Linked DNA regions of Metabacillus sp. KUDC1714. The protein of the gene in region 1 interacts with the protein of each later gene in a pairwise test. Links are inferred from orthologs where the notes say so. Each region holds a gene or a part of one and is shown on either strand. Other genes may lie near its edges.

Region 1 (6,696 bases):
GAGAGCCTTTTTTAACGAGGTTAAGTAATTTATCAGGATTTTCGATCACTTCCGAATTTCTCTCCGGATGAACAATTACAGGAGTTAACCCTTTTAATTGAATATCGAACAAGAGCTTTTCTGTATACCTTGGTACATGTCCTGAAGGCAATTCAATAAACAGATAATTTGAATGATTAAGAGGAAGAATATCACCCTTTTCCAGATCCTCTAGCAACTCCCCATAAATACGTGTTTCCTGACCTGGTAAAACTTCTAATGGGATATTCTCATTTTGAAGTAAACGGTTGAGCTCAATGACTCTATCTATAATGTCTTGTTTCTTATTAAAATACTTCCCATTCTGATGATGAGGTGTAGCAATTATCTTTGTAATCCCCTCTTCAACAGCTAACTTTGCCATATTAATCGCATCTTCAACTGTCTGTGCACCATCATCCACACCAGGTAATATATGACTATGAATGTCAATCAAAGGACCCACCCCCAAGGGAATTTATTGGTTATTATCTATTTCTATTTCCCTATAATTTTGGCTTAAGTAATCGTATCACGGTCAAAAAACAAAGAAAAGGGGGGTATATTGTCGAAATATGACTATTTTCCCCCGTAGTAATAATAATATTGGCTATCTTGTACCTTCTTGTTGTTTAATACTACTCCTAAGATCTTCGCTTTTGCACTATCAAGAAGTTCTTTTGCTTTCTTTGCAGACTCTATCTCTGTTTTCCCACTACTAACAACAAGAACGACACCATCTGTTAAATTAGACAACACTTGAGCATCTGTTACAGCTAATACTGGTGGTGAATCAAGAATGATTACATCATACTCATTCTTTGCTTTCTCCAATAACATTTGCATTCCTTTTGAACCAAGAATCTCTGACGGATTTGGTGGAATTGGTCCACTAGTCAACACCCAAAGATTGTCTTGATCAGTTGTTTTCACCGCTTCATCTAGTGTTGCTTGTCTTGTTAAAACATTCGACAAACCAACATGATTCTCCGTACGGAAAGTGTAATGAGAAGTTGGTTTACGTAAATCCGCATCAATTAGTAATACACGTTTCCCTTGCTGAGCAAACACAACAGCCAAATTTGCAGTTGTTGTTGACTTCCCTTCAGCTGGACCAGAAGATGTAACAATCATCGTTTGTAGATCTTCATCAACACTAGAAAATTGAATATTCGTTCTCACCGTTCGAAATTGCTCTGCAATTGGTGATTTTGGACTTGTAAATGAAATTAAACTTCTGTTTTGCAGTTGAAATAATTGCTTTCGATCCTTACGAGCCAACTGACTCACCTCGCGTTCTAATCATTGATGATTTACTAGCATGTTCGTTTGCTTCGCCATCCATATTAATCGTAGTAATAGCACCTAATACCGGTAAACCCAGTTGATTTTCAATGTCTTGCTCTGTTTTGATTGTATTATCAAGATATTCAAGCAAAAAGGCTAAACCAACACCAGCCATTAATCCTACTACCAATGCAATCGCCATGTTTAATACTGGCTGAGGCTTTATTGGTGATGGATCTTCACCTAATTGAGCTTTCGTTAAGATGGTTACATTATCAACATTCATAATTTTAGAAATTTCAGTTTGAAAGGTTGTTGCGATTGAATTTGCAATATTTGCTGCCTTTTGTGGATCTTCATTTTGAACTGTAATGTTTACAACCTGTGAGTTTTGTTCACTTGAAACAGTTACTAATCCATTAAGTGCTCCAGCTGACATATCAAGTTTTTCCTTTTGAATGACTCTATCTAATATTGCAGGACTTTTGATGATAACGTTGTAAGTGTTTATTAATTGAAGGTTTGTCTGTACTTCTCCAGCGTTATAGACCTGTTCATCAGACTTTGATTGGTTTACGAGAATTTGTGTTGAGGATTGGTAAATAGGTGTTAAGAGAAAATAACTAACTATTCCACTTGTTGCCGTTGCAATAGCTGCAATAATTATAATAAGTGAGAGACGTTTCTTTAAAGTTTGAAACAGCTCCTTCAAGCTGATAGTTTCTTCCATGATAACCTCCAAAGATTTTAATCTATTAATTTAGTACGACTTGACTATTATAAAGAAATATAATGACTATTTCCACAAGAAATCTACAATTTCTTACAGAAAAGGATACTATTCTTCTTGTTTTTCACTTACAAAACTTATTTTACCATCTTTTTGTCAGCTTTTTTACATTATTTTTTGGGTAATTTGTACCAAAGTGCTGTTGGAAGTGTTTTCATCCTTTGTATAATGCAGAGTAACAGATTCAAATTTTTTTAAACCTGTCATTATTGGCAGTAAAGATCTGATAAGTCTCACTATAGGTCTTGGGGAGAAGGAACACTACACCCACTGATGGTGGTAGTCTTCCTCTATAATCCGTTTGCTGCAATTGTTACAAGTGCACCGATCACAATTGCTAGAACTGGAAACGAATAAGTGATGAGTTTTTTTCTTAATTCCTTTTTTCTTGAGATTTCTTCTGGTGTTACCCAATTTGCCATCTTTTATGACCCCCTTTTTTTCGACAAAGTTGTCGAATCTTATCTTTATCTTTATATAATATTTCGGCTTGAATTTCTTTACAGTTAATCGTATCTACACCTTAATAACGTGGGTATTACGAACTACATGAATATACTTTGATATTTATATGCACTCAACAGAATAATATTGGAAATTCATTTCGACATTTATCTACAATTAACTTCGTTCTCAAATAAGAACAAAACGGTTCATTTCTGTCTCTTATTGCGGTATAGTCATATTCAAAATAGAGTTAAAGGAGGATAATAGGGATGCCTTTAGTACAATTAAAAGAGGTGTATACACCACTTCGTTTGTTTAGGATCAAACTATTTAAGTGTAAGCAGGATGGGAAGATGTATATTAAGAAGGGAAAAAAACCTGTTAAAAGAATGTTTGCTTAGGCATCTCGTATAGATGCTTTTTTTCATTTAGAGGAATAAATAACTGCATTGGTGTTTATCCTCTTAAAGAGGTGAACTCTAGTTGAAGATCTTTGTTGTTATGCTATATATAGGAATTCTTTTAATGTTTATATGTACGGAGAGTTTGTTTTTGTTCATTACTGAGCAAGAGCTACATTTTCAGTTTACACGTCATCCAAATCTTGCTGATTTTTTTCTTAACGATCTTCGTAGTTTATACGATATTACATATGTTATTCAAAAGCTTGGCCATTTCATTTGTTTTTTCTTTTTGGCCATGTTGCTTTATTGGGCGTTGCAGCGTTGGTTATTGGTTGTGCTTATTTCTGTAGGCTTTGCTTTTTTGACAGAAGTGGCTCAGTTGTTTTTTTCACGGAGTGGTAGGCTGTTGGATGTAGGCTATGATGTTGCAGGGTTGATTTTGTTTATACTTCTATATATGTGCTATCGATTTGTGGAGTGGTTATATAGTAAGGTGTTTACTTCTGAGGTCAGAAGACATTAGTTGAAAGATAGAGCCAATGAATCGTACTAATGATTACATTAGACTGTTAATCATTGGACCGTACCATGAAAATTAATTTTAGCATTAAAATGGAAGGGTCTAAGTTTGTAGAAGAATATTTTAGAGGAGACTTAAGATAACCATTTTATATGGTACTTTCTTTTCTCCTTGCTCGCACAACATAACGCTGATAATGTTTTTTACAATAATTTCTTGCATGACATTTTAAACTACATCCCTCGATCGTGCATATTTTCAAAGGAAGTTAATGATGAATTTACTTGTTACAAGAAAGACATTTAATAAGCTTAGTTCAAATACAGTTACATACAAAAAAATATATAAGGAAAAAGAACCACTCTAAGCAGCTCTTCTCTTCTTCTTCCCACATCTCATACACTGATTTGAATAATAGCTGTATTTGTGGTTCTTTTTAATAAAACAAATAATTGCTTTGATTTTTTTCAACCGCAGCAGCCCCCTGAATGTAAATCCGGTAGTCCAGCCACCATAGTGTTAAACCTTAGGTCTGTAACTTTGCGACCCTATTTTTCAATAGGTTAGCCTTTTTCTGATTTTTAAATTTATTATTTCCTTATGTAAATGATATTTGTGAAAATGGTACCATAATTGGAATTAAATTAGGAAAATATAAATTGACAAAATTCATCATGGATTTCACCGTTATAGGCTTTTGGTAACAAACCATTTACCTTTGAATTGTTTGATAAGCTGAAGTTCAAATATGTATTTATCCATTTTTTGACCGATAGCTATGGTTTCTGCGTGACTTAATCCATAGATTCTAATGGTTTGTATTAAGTCCTTTCTTATAGTATTTTCTAGTTGATGTTCTACATTTAAGATTGTGTTCCTAGATATATCCATAGATGATTTGGCTCACTCCGTATAAATAATAAAGGTAATTAAGGAAAATGACGTGTTCATAAGATTGTAAAAAAAAAAAGACCTTATTCAGGTCTGGGAGATTGATTGATGAAAGCTTTAATTTCTTCAACAGATATTCCTATTTCTAGTGCGGATAAGATTAATTCTACCCACTCTTTGTCTAGACCTTTTTCTATAATTAAAGAACTTAGCATGTGGATCTCCTAAAATATCAAATATTTTAAGCAGCTCAGCCATCATAGTTGATCACCTTAGACCTGTAGCTTTGCGACCCTATCTTTTGAAAGGTTTGCCCTTTTCTGTTTAAATAACAGAAGTTGTAGTTAAATAGTACTGTTCTTTTCCTATATAATAAATAAATATAAATTGACAAGTTATAGCAAGTATCAACATAATATGTCGAAAGTTATTTTCTTAGTCGTTTTTATTTCTATAGGTTTTAGAGAAGTGACATATTTTTTCATGGAGTGGCTATTTAGTAAGTTTTTTTATATCTGAGGTTAGGAAGCAATAGTTGATGGTTAGCGCTAATGCCTTTTTATTTAGTATTTATCTTCTATTATAAACTCTTCTTTTTCTCCCATGATACTATCCACCTGTATCTTCCATGTGTCTGTTTCCTTATTATAATGAAAGACTGATAAGATTGGAGTTTTTAATTCTTTATTGCTTAAGGCTTTATTGAGCACTTGTTCCTCAGTGAGGTCTGCTCCACTTGGTTTGTGGCTTTCTAGGACGTTTACGGCTTTTGCTTCTGCTTGGCCTGGGTAGGATTCTAGCATGACGTCATAGGAGATGCTGACTTTGTCTCCGATCTTAAGTGTGTCTGGTGTATTTGAAAAGTAGGCTGGGCCATTGGATTGAGTTGCTTCCTTTGGATTGGGGTTTACGACTAATACTGTATTTGCTGTCTTTTCAACGACGTAGCCTTCTAGTTGCATGCTTGTTGCTGGGTCTTCTTTTGGTGGTTGTTCGTTTGATCCTGATGTTGTGGGCTGGTCGTTACCGCAGGCGTATAGTCCGATTGTTGAAATTGTGATGATGAGGGCGAGTTTTCTTTTCATTGTGGGTCCTCCAATATGATATGTAATAAACATCACAGCTTTATCATCATTAGACGGTTTATGATGAGAAGAGTTACAGGTTATCTTGATTGGCTTAAATCCACAAAGAAAGTACTACCAATAATAGTGAGTTTGCCTTATGAATTTCTTGATAAAGTATTCCATAATTTAGGTAATGATGAAAATCTGAAAGTGATGACGGAAAGCTATAGAGGTTCTACTTATAGCAATGCAAGCTAGCTTCCATAAAAAAAAGGAGATTGGTTTGATGACATGGACTACACCTGAAGAGATAGAGAGAACTAGAAAGAGAAAGAAAACTCTTCTTGTGATCGCACTTCCTGTTGTTACGATTGTATTGAGTGCAGCAGTGACGCTTTTATTAAATTAATTTTTCTTAGAAGAGGCCTTACTTGGCCTCTTTTTCATTGTTCTTACTTTAGATACACTTCGAGACTCATTCCGTTTACATGGCTCTTCCAAACCTTTTTATCAAGCTTCTTTGGTTCTTTAAATTCATCAATAAAGATTAGGTCTGAGCCTAATAATGCTGTTAATTCAGCTAGGTTATGAATTTTCTTTAGTGAATGTTCATCATGATGAAAGATGACAGTGACTCTACCTGAGCTACCTGAATTTGATCCCATGCTTTATGCCTCCTATATTTTACGGACTTATTGTTAGTTTTTGTTATTTCTAGCTGATTTATGATTAGTTTGGTGAGATAGGCTTCATTATGTATTGGGAAAGAATAGTATGATACTGGTCAGGTAATGTTATTATTGTGAACTTTGAAGGGGCAATACGCTTTATGAAGTATTTTCTATAGAAGAGGAATTAACATTTTTCATTTCTTAAATTCAAAAAGGCTAAGTGAGTACGCTAATAAGCTGTGATTAAGATGGGTAGTAGGTCTGGTATGGTCTGAACACCTTAGAAATCTTGTAAGACGAGTCCCTACTTTTTTAGGGTAATAGGAACTTGTTTTTTACTTTTTACAGAACAGTTTTAGTTCGTTTTAATCATTTTTTGAAAAGGCTATTTACTTTGAAAGCGTTTTCAAATATTATAAGAACAAGCATACATTAGAAGTTACTTTTACATACGAAGGAGTGTTTGATCATGGAAGAACAAGGAAATGTTTTTAACGGAATTATGTGGGGGATGTTACTAAGTATTCCATTGTGGTTGTCATTCTTTCTTTTATTGAAAAGCTTATTGTGAATTTTTTAAAAGACAAATAGATCGAATCCA
Region 2 (8,266 bases), 2.8 Mb from region 1 along the record:
GTGTGGTTGATTTCGTTTTTAAAGCAACAATCTTTTAGAAGATAGCCTTATTCAAAAAACATATGATCGTCGTTAATGAGAACTCTTTCAATTTTTTTTGCATTCCCTGTCTTATCATCGATATCAACAACAACTGCACTTAACTGCGTACGTCCTTCAGCTACATCGTGACGTACAGGTAAACTTGTTAAAAACCTTTTCAGAATCATATCTCGATTTACACCCAATATCCCATCGTAAGGGCCTGTCATTCCGACATCCGTTATGTAAGCTGTCCCTTTATCTAAAATACGTTCATCTGCTGTTTGGACATGTGTATGTGTACCAACGACAGCTGAAACTTTCCCATCTAAATACCATCCCATCGCTTGCTTCTCACTTGTTGCTTCTCCATGAAAATCAACAAATATTATTGGTGTACGTTTTTTAGCTTCTGCAACAAGCTCATCAGCCTTTTTAAACGGACAATCAGATGGCGGTAAAAATGCTCTCCCTTGTAAATTAATAACCGCTACTTCTTTTCCACCAATTGTTACAAAGATCATGCCTTTCCCTGGATTTCCCTCTGGAAAGTTAGCAGGACGGATCATCTTTTTAGCATGGTCTATAAACTCAAATATTTCACGATTATCCCAAGTATGATTTCCCATCGTAATAACATGTGCTCCACATTCAATAAATTGCTGATAGATCTTTTCTGTAATCCCTTTACCATGTGCAGCATTTTCTCCATTAATAATTACAACATGTGGGTTATATTTTGTTTTTAGCTTAGGTAAATATTCTTTAATCATATCTCGACCTGGTGAACCAAATACATCACCAACAAACAATATTTTCATAATTGAAGCCCCTCTATTTAAGTAATCTTTATTTTTATCATCAAAACGCTAATTTGCAAAAAGTCTTTCTTAGTTTTACACAAACTTCATAAAAAATAAAGTGGCGCATTTCTGCACCACTTTATTTTGCATATTCAACTGCTCTTGTTTCACGGATAACAGTTACTTTAATGTGACCAGGATAGTCGAGTTCTTCTTCAATTCTTTTTCTGATGTCTCTTGCCAAGCGATGAGCTTGTAGATCGTCAATACTATCAGGCTTAACCATAATACGTACTTCTCGACCTGCTTGGATCGCAAACGACTTTTCAACACCTTCATATGATTCAGAGATTTCCTCGAGCTTCTCTAGGCGACGAATGTAATTTTCAAGCGTTTCACTACGTGCACCAGGTCTTGCCGCTGATAATGCATCTGCTGCTGCAACAATAACAGCAATGATTGAAGTTGGCTCTGTGTCACCATGGTGTGAAGCAATACTATTTATCACAACAGGATGCTCTTTATACTTTGTTGCAAGCTCAACACCAATTTCAACGTGACTTCCTTCCACCTCATGATCAATTGCTTTACCAATATCATGCAGGAGCCCTGCTCGTTTAGCTAATAACACATCTTCACCAAGTTCGGCAGCCATTAGGCCTGCTAAGAATGATACCTCAGTAGAGTGCTTTAACACGTTTTGACCATAACTTGTTCTGAATTTCAAACGACCAAGAATTTTTATTAGATCAGGATGAAGTCCATGTACACCAACCTCAAATGTCGTTTGTTCTCCGATTTCTCGAATGTATTCATCAACTTCACGTCGAGACTTCTCAACCATCTCTTCGATACGTGCAGGGTGAATACGACCGTCCTGAACAAGCTTATCTAACGCTATTCTTGCAGTTTCCCTACGGATTGGATCAAACCCTGATAAAATTACTGCTTCAGGCGTATCGTCAATGATAAGGTCTATACCCGTTAATGTTTCTAAAGTACGGATATTACGTCCCTCACGTCCAATAATACGACCCTTCATTTCATCATTTGGAAGATTGACAACAGATACTGTAGTTTCGGCTACATGATCTGCTGCACATCGTTGAATAGCAAGCGACAGGATTTCTTTTGCCTTCTTGTCAGCTTCTTCCTTGGCACGACTTTCGCTATCTTTAATCATTATAGCGGTATCATGTGTAAGTTCTTTTTCAACCTTTTCAAGAATGATCGACTTTGCTTCATCTCGTGTAAGGCTAGATATGCGCTCAAGCTCTGTTTGCTGTTTACGCACCATCTCGTCCACTTTGCTTTCCATCTCTTCAATATGCTGTTGTCTTTCATTCAGAGAATCTTCTTTTTTCTCTAGCATAACTTCACGTTTATCTAAAGACTCGTCCTTACGGTCAAGATTCTCTTCCTTTTGTAATAAGCGATTTTCTTGTTTCTGAAGCTCATTTCGTCTCTCACGAACTTCCTGCTCTGCATCTGTTCGCAACTTGTGAATTTCGTCCTTTGCTTCAAGAAGTGCTTCTTTTTTCGTTGCTTCTGCATCACGCTTTGCATCTTCAAGAATCTGCTCTGCAGCATGATTTGCACCAGCAATTTTCGCTTCGGCAATGGATTTACGAACAAAATAGCCAACAACTGCACCGACGATTAGGCCAAGCAAAATGGAGATGATTATTGATACTATGTCCATCATTACACCTCCTCTTGCTATGAACTTGTTTTTTCTAGATTAAAGTGTCGGCATGTACATTGTTCAATTTTAAGTTGTCAACATACAGCACAAAGCTTTGTTTTCATGTTGAACTTTGCGTCTTATCAATATTTTTTTTAGGAAGACAAAATCAAGTACCAACATTTTTGCTTTCAAAATGCTTCAATCATCATTCTACAAAATTGTAAAATATACATCCTAATTGTAAATGTGTGAAATTTTCTTGTCAAGCCCGTCGTTCTAACGATTGTAGCCACTTAAACAATTAGTAAGATTGATTTTCCTTTTTGAAATTGAGAAAACAAGAGTGAATTTTGTAGAATTGTGTCATAATATATTGTTTTTAGATAAAATTAATTATAATGATTATATCCAAATATGATACCTTTCTATACGCATTCAAGTTATCTTTAGTCATTTTCTTATCTATAGTATTGTATGACGAGTAAAATACTATTTTCATATAAAGACTTTTCTCTAGATTCTAATATGCTCTTATGGGTTGAATAAAAAAGAAATTTTCGCAATGTTTATGTTTTTCATCCATACCTGAAAAGAGCATACAAAAAAAGGGCAAGTTGCCCTTTTTAAATTAATCCTCTAATAAATCTAATTCCTCTTGACTCTCATCCGGAGCAATGACATCTTCATCCAATCCATAATGCTTACGGATTTTTTCTTGAATTTCTAAACGAAGAGCTGGGTTTTCTTTTAGGAATTGCTTCGCATTTTCACGACCTTGTCCTAAACGCTCTTCATTATATGAATACCAAGAACCACTTTTTTGAACAATATCAATATCAGATCCTAAATCGATAATTTCTCCCTCTTTAGAGATCCCTTCACCGTACATGATGTCCACTTCAGCCACTTTGAATGGTGGAGCAACTTTGTTTTTCACAATTTTGATTTTCGTCTTGTTTCCGACCATATCGTTTCCTTGTTTAAGTGTTTCTGCGCGACGAACCTCTAGACGAACTGATGAATAGAATTTTAAAGCACGTCCGCCTGGTGTTGTTTCTGGATTACCAAACATAACACCAATTTTTTCGCGAATTTGGTTTATAAAAATCGCGATTGTTTTTGATTTATTAATAGCACCTGACAGTTTTCGTAATGCTTGTGACATTAAACGTGCTTGAAGACCAACGTGTGAATCACCCATCTCACCTTCAATTTCAGCTTTAGGCACTAATGCAGCAACTGAGTCAATAACTAGTATATCAATAGCGCCACTTCGAACAAGCGCTTCAGCAATTTCAAGTGCCTGCTCTCCTGTGTCAGGTTGAGATAATAATAGTTCATCTATATTAACACCTAGCTTTTGTGCATAGACAGGATCAAGTGCGTGCTCTGCATCGATAAATGCTGCTTGTCCACCTTGTTGCTGTACTTCAGCAATAGCATGAAGCGCTACAGTCGTTTTACCAGAGCTTTCAGGACCGTATATCTCTATAATTCTACCACGAGGATATCCACCTACTCCTAATGCCGCATCAAGAGCTAGTGAACCACTTGGAGATGTTAAAATCTTTCTATCTGTTTGTTCCCCTAATTTCATAATGGAACCTTTACCGAATTGCTTCTCTATTTGTTTTAACGCCATATCTAAGGCAGCTTGACGATCGCTCACAAAATTTCCTCCTTTAAATGAATCTATATATAATATAACGCTTTTTTTATCGTTTGCCAAGTAAAAATCGAACATTTATTCGATTGTTTTCTTTTAAAAAACGTTCTTAATTTTCACTTTTCTTTAGAGAGTTTTTTGAAATTAAGAGTAATATGAAGCAATAAAATCTAATTTTATCTATTTATTAAACAGTCAGTTCCCATAAATGAAATAGGATCTGAAAATCAGATCCTATTTCATTCTCTCAAGTAAGTAATCATTTAAGAAGTTTACGAGAGATTATTATATCATTCTATTTCCGATAAAAGTTTTACTAAATAATGACATCCATACTTTACCGTTCTCACACGAATTCCTTTTCTTGAACCTGCAAAATGAAACGGATAAATTTTTGTTTCACTATCCTTCATAGAAATACCGATAAATACTGTACCTACAGGTTGTCCCTCATGTGGTTCTGGACCTGCAACACCTGTAAAGCTAATACCGATATCACTATTTGATATCTTGCGTACTTGCTCTGCCATTTCCTTTGCACATTGCTCACTGACAGCCCCATATTCATCAAGTGTTTGCTTTGATACATTTAGTATTTGTGCCTTCATCTCATTTGAATAGCTAATAATACTACCTTTTAAAAATTGTGATGAACCCTCTAAGGCTGTTAGTTGTTCAGAAAACATTCCACCTGTTAAACTTTCTGCTGCAGATATTGTTTTCTGTTTATCTATTAACAGTGTTTTAAGTTCTTGAGCAAGTGTTGTTTGTTCATAACCGTATAAATATTCTCCAACACGTGCATGAATTTTTTGTTCAAGTTCGTTTAATAGTTGATTCGCAACTTCTTCGTCTACATGCTTTGCGGTTAATCGTAACGTTACTTCACCTTCAGATGCTAAGGGGGCAACGGTTGGGTTTATCTGTTCATCAATGATGTCTTGTATGTCTGTCTCAAGCTGGGATTCACCTATACCAAAGAATCTTAACACACGAGAAATAATCTTTTCCTGAAAACCAAGTTGATTTTGAAAATATTCTCGACCATAGTTTTGGAACATTGGTTTCATTTCACTCGGAGGACCAGGTAAAAGCATATAGATAGTATGATCAACTTCTAAAGCCATCCCAGGTGCCATCCCATAATCATTCTTCAATATGTATGAGCCATCTAGTACAAGTGCTTGCTTTTTATTATTTTCAGACATGATTCGTTTAGTTTGAACAAAGTATTGTTCAATGCTTTCTAACGCAGCCTGATCAAATATAAGTTCCTTACCAAGTGATTTAGAGATGGTTTCTTTCGTTAAATCATCCTTTGTAGGTCCAAGCCCTCCAGTGAAAATAATAATGTTTGATCGTTCCTTAGCAATTTTAATTGCTTGCTCAAGTCGGGTAGGATTGTCACCAACTACAGTATGATAATAAACATTCATCCCAAGTTCAGCAAGTTCTTTAGATAAAAATTGAGCATTGCTGTTTACAATTTGCCCAAGCAGTAATTCAGAGCCAACAGCAATTATTTCTGTACGTATATTCATTTTGTATTCCTCCTGTAGGGGGTTAAAGGTCACTTGGAGTTAATAAAGGCCTGCTTGTTTTTATTAAAATAGTCCCAGCCTGATATTACTGTAAAAAAGGTCGCAACCCATAAGGCTATCATTCCAAATGGAAGATTTATAAATTCAAAAGGCAGGTTATGAAGTAATAGAGCTGAGATGGCTATAATCTGTGTCCAAGTTTTAATTTTCCCTAACATGTTCGCTGCAACAACCTCACCTTCACCTGCTAATACAAGTCTCAGACCTGTTACTGCAAACTCACGACTAATGATGAGAATGACCATCCAAGAAGGTGCAAGTTTAAGTTCTACTAGGATAATTAATGCCGCAGAAACAAGTAGTTTATCTGCCAAAGGATCTAAAAATTTCCCGAGATTGGTAACCTGGTTAAGCTTTCGAGCATAATAACCGTCAATCCAATCTGTTGTTGATGCAATAATAAATATAAGTGCACCAACAAAATGTGTAACTAAAATCGTTTCAGAACCAAAAGTTAACTCTCCCCAATTGAATGGTGCAAGCATAATCACCATGAAAACTGGAATTAGTAATATTCTCGAGATCGTTATTTTATTAGGTAAATTCATGTTTGATTTCCTCCGTGTTTTTTTAAAATTGGCTCTGCTAAACTTAGGTGTTGATTTCCGCTGCATGCGTTCACTTTCTGCGGGCGGTCTGGGAACCTTCTCGGTGCTTTGCACCTGCAGGAGTCTCACATATCCGCTCCCAATGAACTAAGTGCCAAAATCAACAGTGAGCTTTAACAGAGCCTAAAAATTAATCAATAGTAAAAGGGAACGACTCAAAATAAAAGCCTGACACCTCATCCGACATGAGGACGGATGGGTGTCTGACACATTAACATGAGTCAATCCCTATTCTTTACTATAAATAATCGTAATGTTTTGAGGTGTTGTCTTCGTATCTTCAAATTTTAACAACTCACCATTAACTTTTAGATCAGTACCAGGAACATTCCCAACCCTTACTGTGATTTCTGATTCAGCTGTAAAGTCAGATACGTGGGATTCCCCTTGTGCAATTTCAGCACCAAAGAAACTTTTACCTTTTCCATTTTTAATACCTACCCATGTTCTACTTTTAGCAATTACCTCTAATTCAAATTTATCTGCACCAGTAAGTTCATATGTTGTTGTATTACCTTTTACTTCTTTTACAGAAAGTGTTTGAACTGGTGCTTCAGGTTCTGATTTAGTTTCTTCCTCTGCTGTCGCATCCTCTTGTTCTTTTTCTACCGATTCGTTTTCCTCATCAGTGGATGTAGTATTTTCAATATTGTTTGTATATTCGTTCTCGTTTTCAACAGTAGTATCGCCACCTTGATTACTTTCAGTTGCATTTTGTCTCCATAGCCAGAAGACAATTGCAATAATAACAATAACTATCACAATTAATAATTTAGGAAGCAGATCGAGAAATTTAGACGCAGATTTAGGAAGTTCTTTATGTGTTTTTACTCGTGATAGCTGTTCAGGTAAATCTTCATTATATGTACTTGGAACTTCGTTTTTAAATTCTTCAAAGATCATATCTGGATCTAAATTCACTGCTTCAGCATATTGCTTAATAAACGCACGTACATAAAATTTACCAGGTATCATGGAATAGTTGCCTTCTTCAATACCAAGTAAATAGCGCTTTTGAATTTTCGTCATTGCTTGAAGGTCGTCCAAGCTAATATTCTTTTCTTCTCTTGCTTGTTTCAGTCGATCTCCTAATTCACTCAACCGTAACACCCCATATTTAAAAGTCAAAGCCTGAAAGACTTGAAGAATCAAACAGCATTTGTGGTTCTTCAACATCTTTATAGGTAATTTCCTCATCAGGATCATTGCGAATTTCTATTATATAATCAAAGTCATCCAATGTATATTCTGTGTTTTGCACAAAAATATCAGGATGTTCCACTACTTTTGTTGCAGAAAGTCTCATAATTTCTCTAACTAACTGAAGATGTTGTTCAGAACCTCTTCTCGTTGAAACGATCCCATCAATAATAAATACGTTGTCTTCACTATATTCATCAGCAATCAACTGACTGCGAATTGTTTGCTTGAGCAAAGTAGATGAAACAAATAACCATTTTTTATTTGCGCAAACGCTAGATGCAACTATAGATTCTGTTTTGCCCACCCTCGGCATTCCACGGATTCCAATTAATTTATGACCATCCTGTTTATATAATTCTGCCATAAAATCAACTAATAGTCCAAGTTCATCTCGTACAAATCGAAAGGTTTTTTTATCGTCTGCATCTCGCTGTATGTATCGTCCATGGCGAACTGCTAATCGGTCTCGAAGCTTTGGGACTCTTAACTTGGTAACAGTTATATGATCCATAGTTTTTAGGATAGATTCGAGTCTTCGTACTTGGTCATTACTTTCACATTTCAATAACAAACCTCGACGGGAATCATCTACACCATTAATAGTGATAATGTTAATTGATAACATTCCTAATAAAGATGAAACATCACCAAGGAGCCCGGGACGATTTTTTTGAATT

The links.
Region 2: the proteins of HUW50_RS07610 (region 1) and recA interact in binary tests that used the Bacillus subtilis proteins (3 or more experiments, as listed by UniProt). The link is inferred for Metabacillus sp. KUDC1714 from one-to-one orthologs.

The regions. Positions count from the first base shown.
Region 1 is NZ_CP055263.1:1,581,459-1,588,154, forward strand. The notes cover bases 163-3,046. They hold HUW50_RS07610 (YveK family protein), read right to left. Parts: upstream 2,036-3,046; coding sequence 1,289-2,035; downstream 163-1,288. Other genes in these bases: HUW50_RS07600 (tyrosine-protein phosphatase), read right to left, coding at 163-475; HUW50_RS07605 (CpsD/CapB family tyrosine-protein kinase), read right to left, coding at 598-1,299; HUW50_RS27000 (hypothetical protein), read right to left, coding at 2,386-2,517; HUW50_RS27005 (hypothetical protein), read left to right, coding at 2,812-2,943; HUW50_RS07615 (VanZ family protein), read left to right, coding at 3,026-3,046. Also shown: more of HUW50_RS07600, read right to left, coding at 1-162; more of HUW50_RS07615, read left to right, coding at 3,047-3,469; HUW50_RS27495 (Spo0E family sporulation regulatory protein-aspartic acid phosphatase), read right to left, coding at 4,154-4,357; HUW50_RS07625 (anti-repressor SinI family protein), read right to left, coding at 4,441-4,572; HUW50_RS07630 (DUF3221 domain-containing protein), read right to left, coding at 4,921-5,442; HUW50_RS27010 (hypothetical protein), read left to right, coding at 5,711-5,833; HUW50_RS07635 (hypothetical protein), read right to left, coding at 5,877-6,089. UniProt on the Bacillus subtilis protein: Required for YwqD kinase activity. May bring YwqD and its substrates into contact. Probably involved in the regulation of capsular polysaccharide biosynthesis.
Region 2 is NZ_CP055263.1:4,378,027-4,386,292, reverse strand. The notes cover bases 2,161-5,094. They hold recA (recombinase RecA), read right to left. Parts: upstream 4,181-5,094; coding sequence 3,140-4,180; downstream 2,161-3,139. Other genes in these bases: HUW50_RS20155 (competence/damage-inducible protein A), read right to left, coding at 4,468-5,094; rny (ribonuclease Y), read right to left, coding at 2,161-2,526. In the rest of the region: HUW50_RS20170 (TIGR00282 family metallophosphoesterase), read right to left, coding at 48-842; more of rny, read right to left, coding at 964-2,160; more of HUW50_RS20155, read right to left, coding at 5,095-5,718; pgsA (CDP-diacylglycerol--glycerol-3-phosphate 3-phosphatidyltransferase), read right to left, coding at 5,748-6,326; HUW50_RS20145 (helix-turn-helix domain-containing protein), read right to left, coding at 6,615-7,487; HUW50_RS20140 (DUF3388 domain-containing protein), read right to left, coding at 7,504-8,266. UniProt on the Bacillus subtilis protein: Multifunctional protein involved in homologous recombination, DNA repair and competence.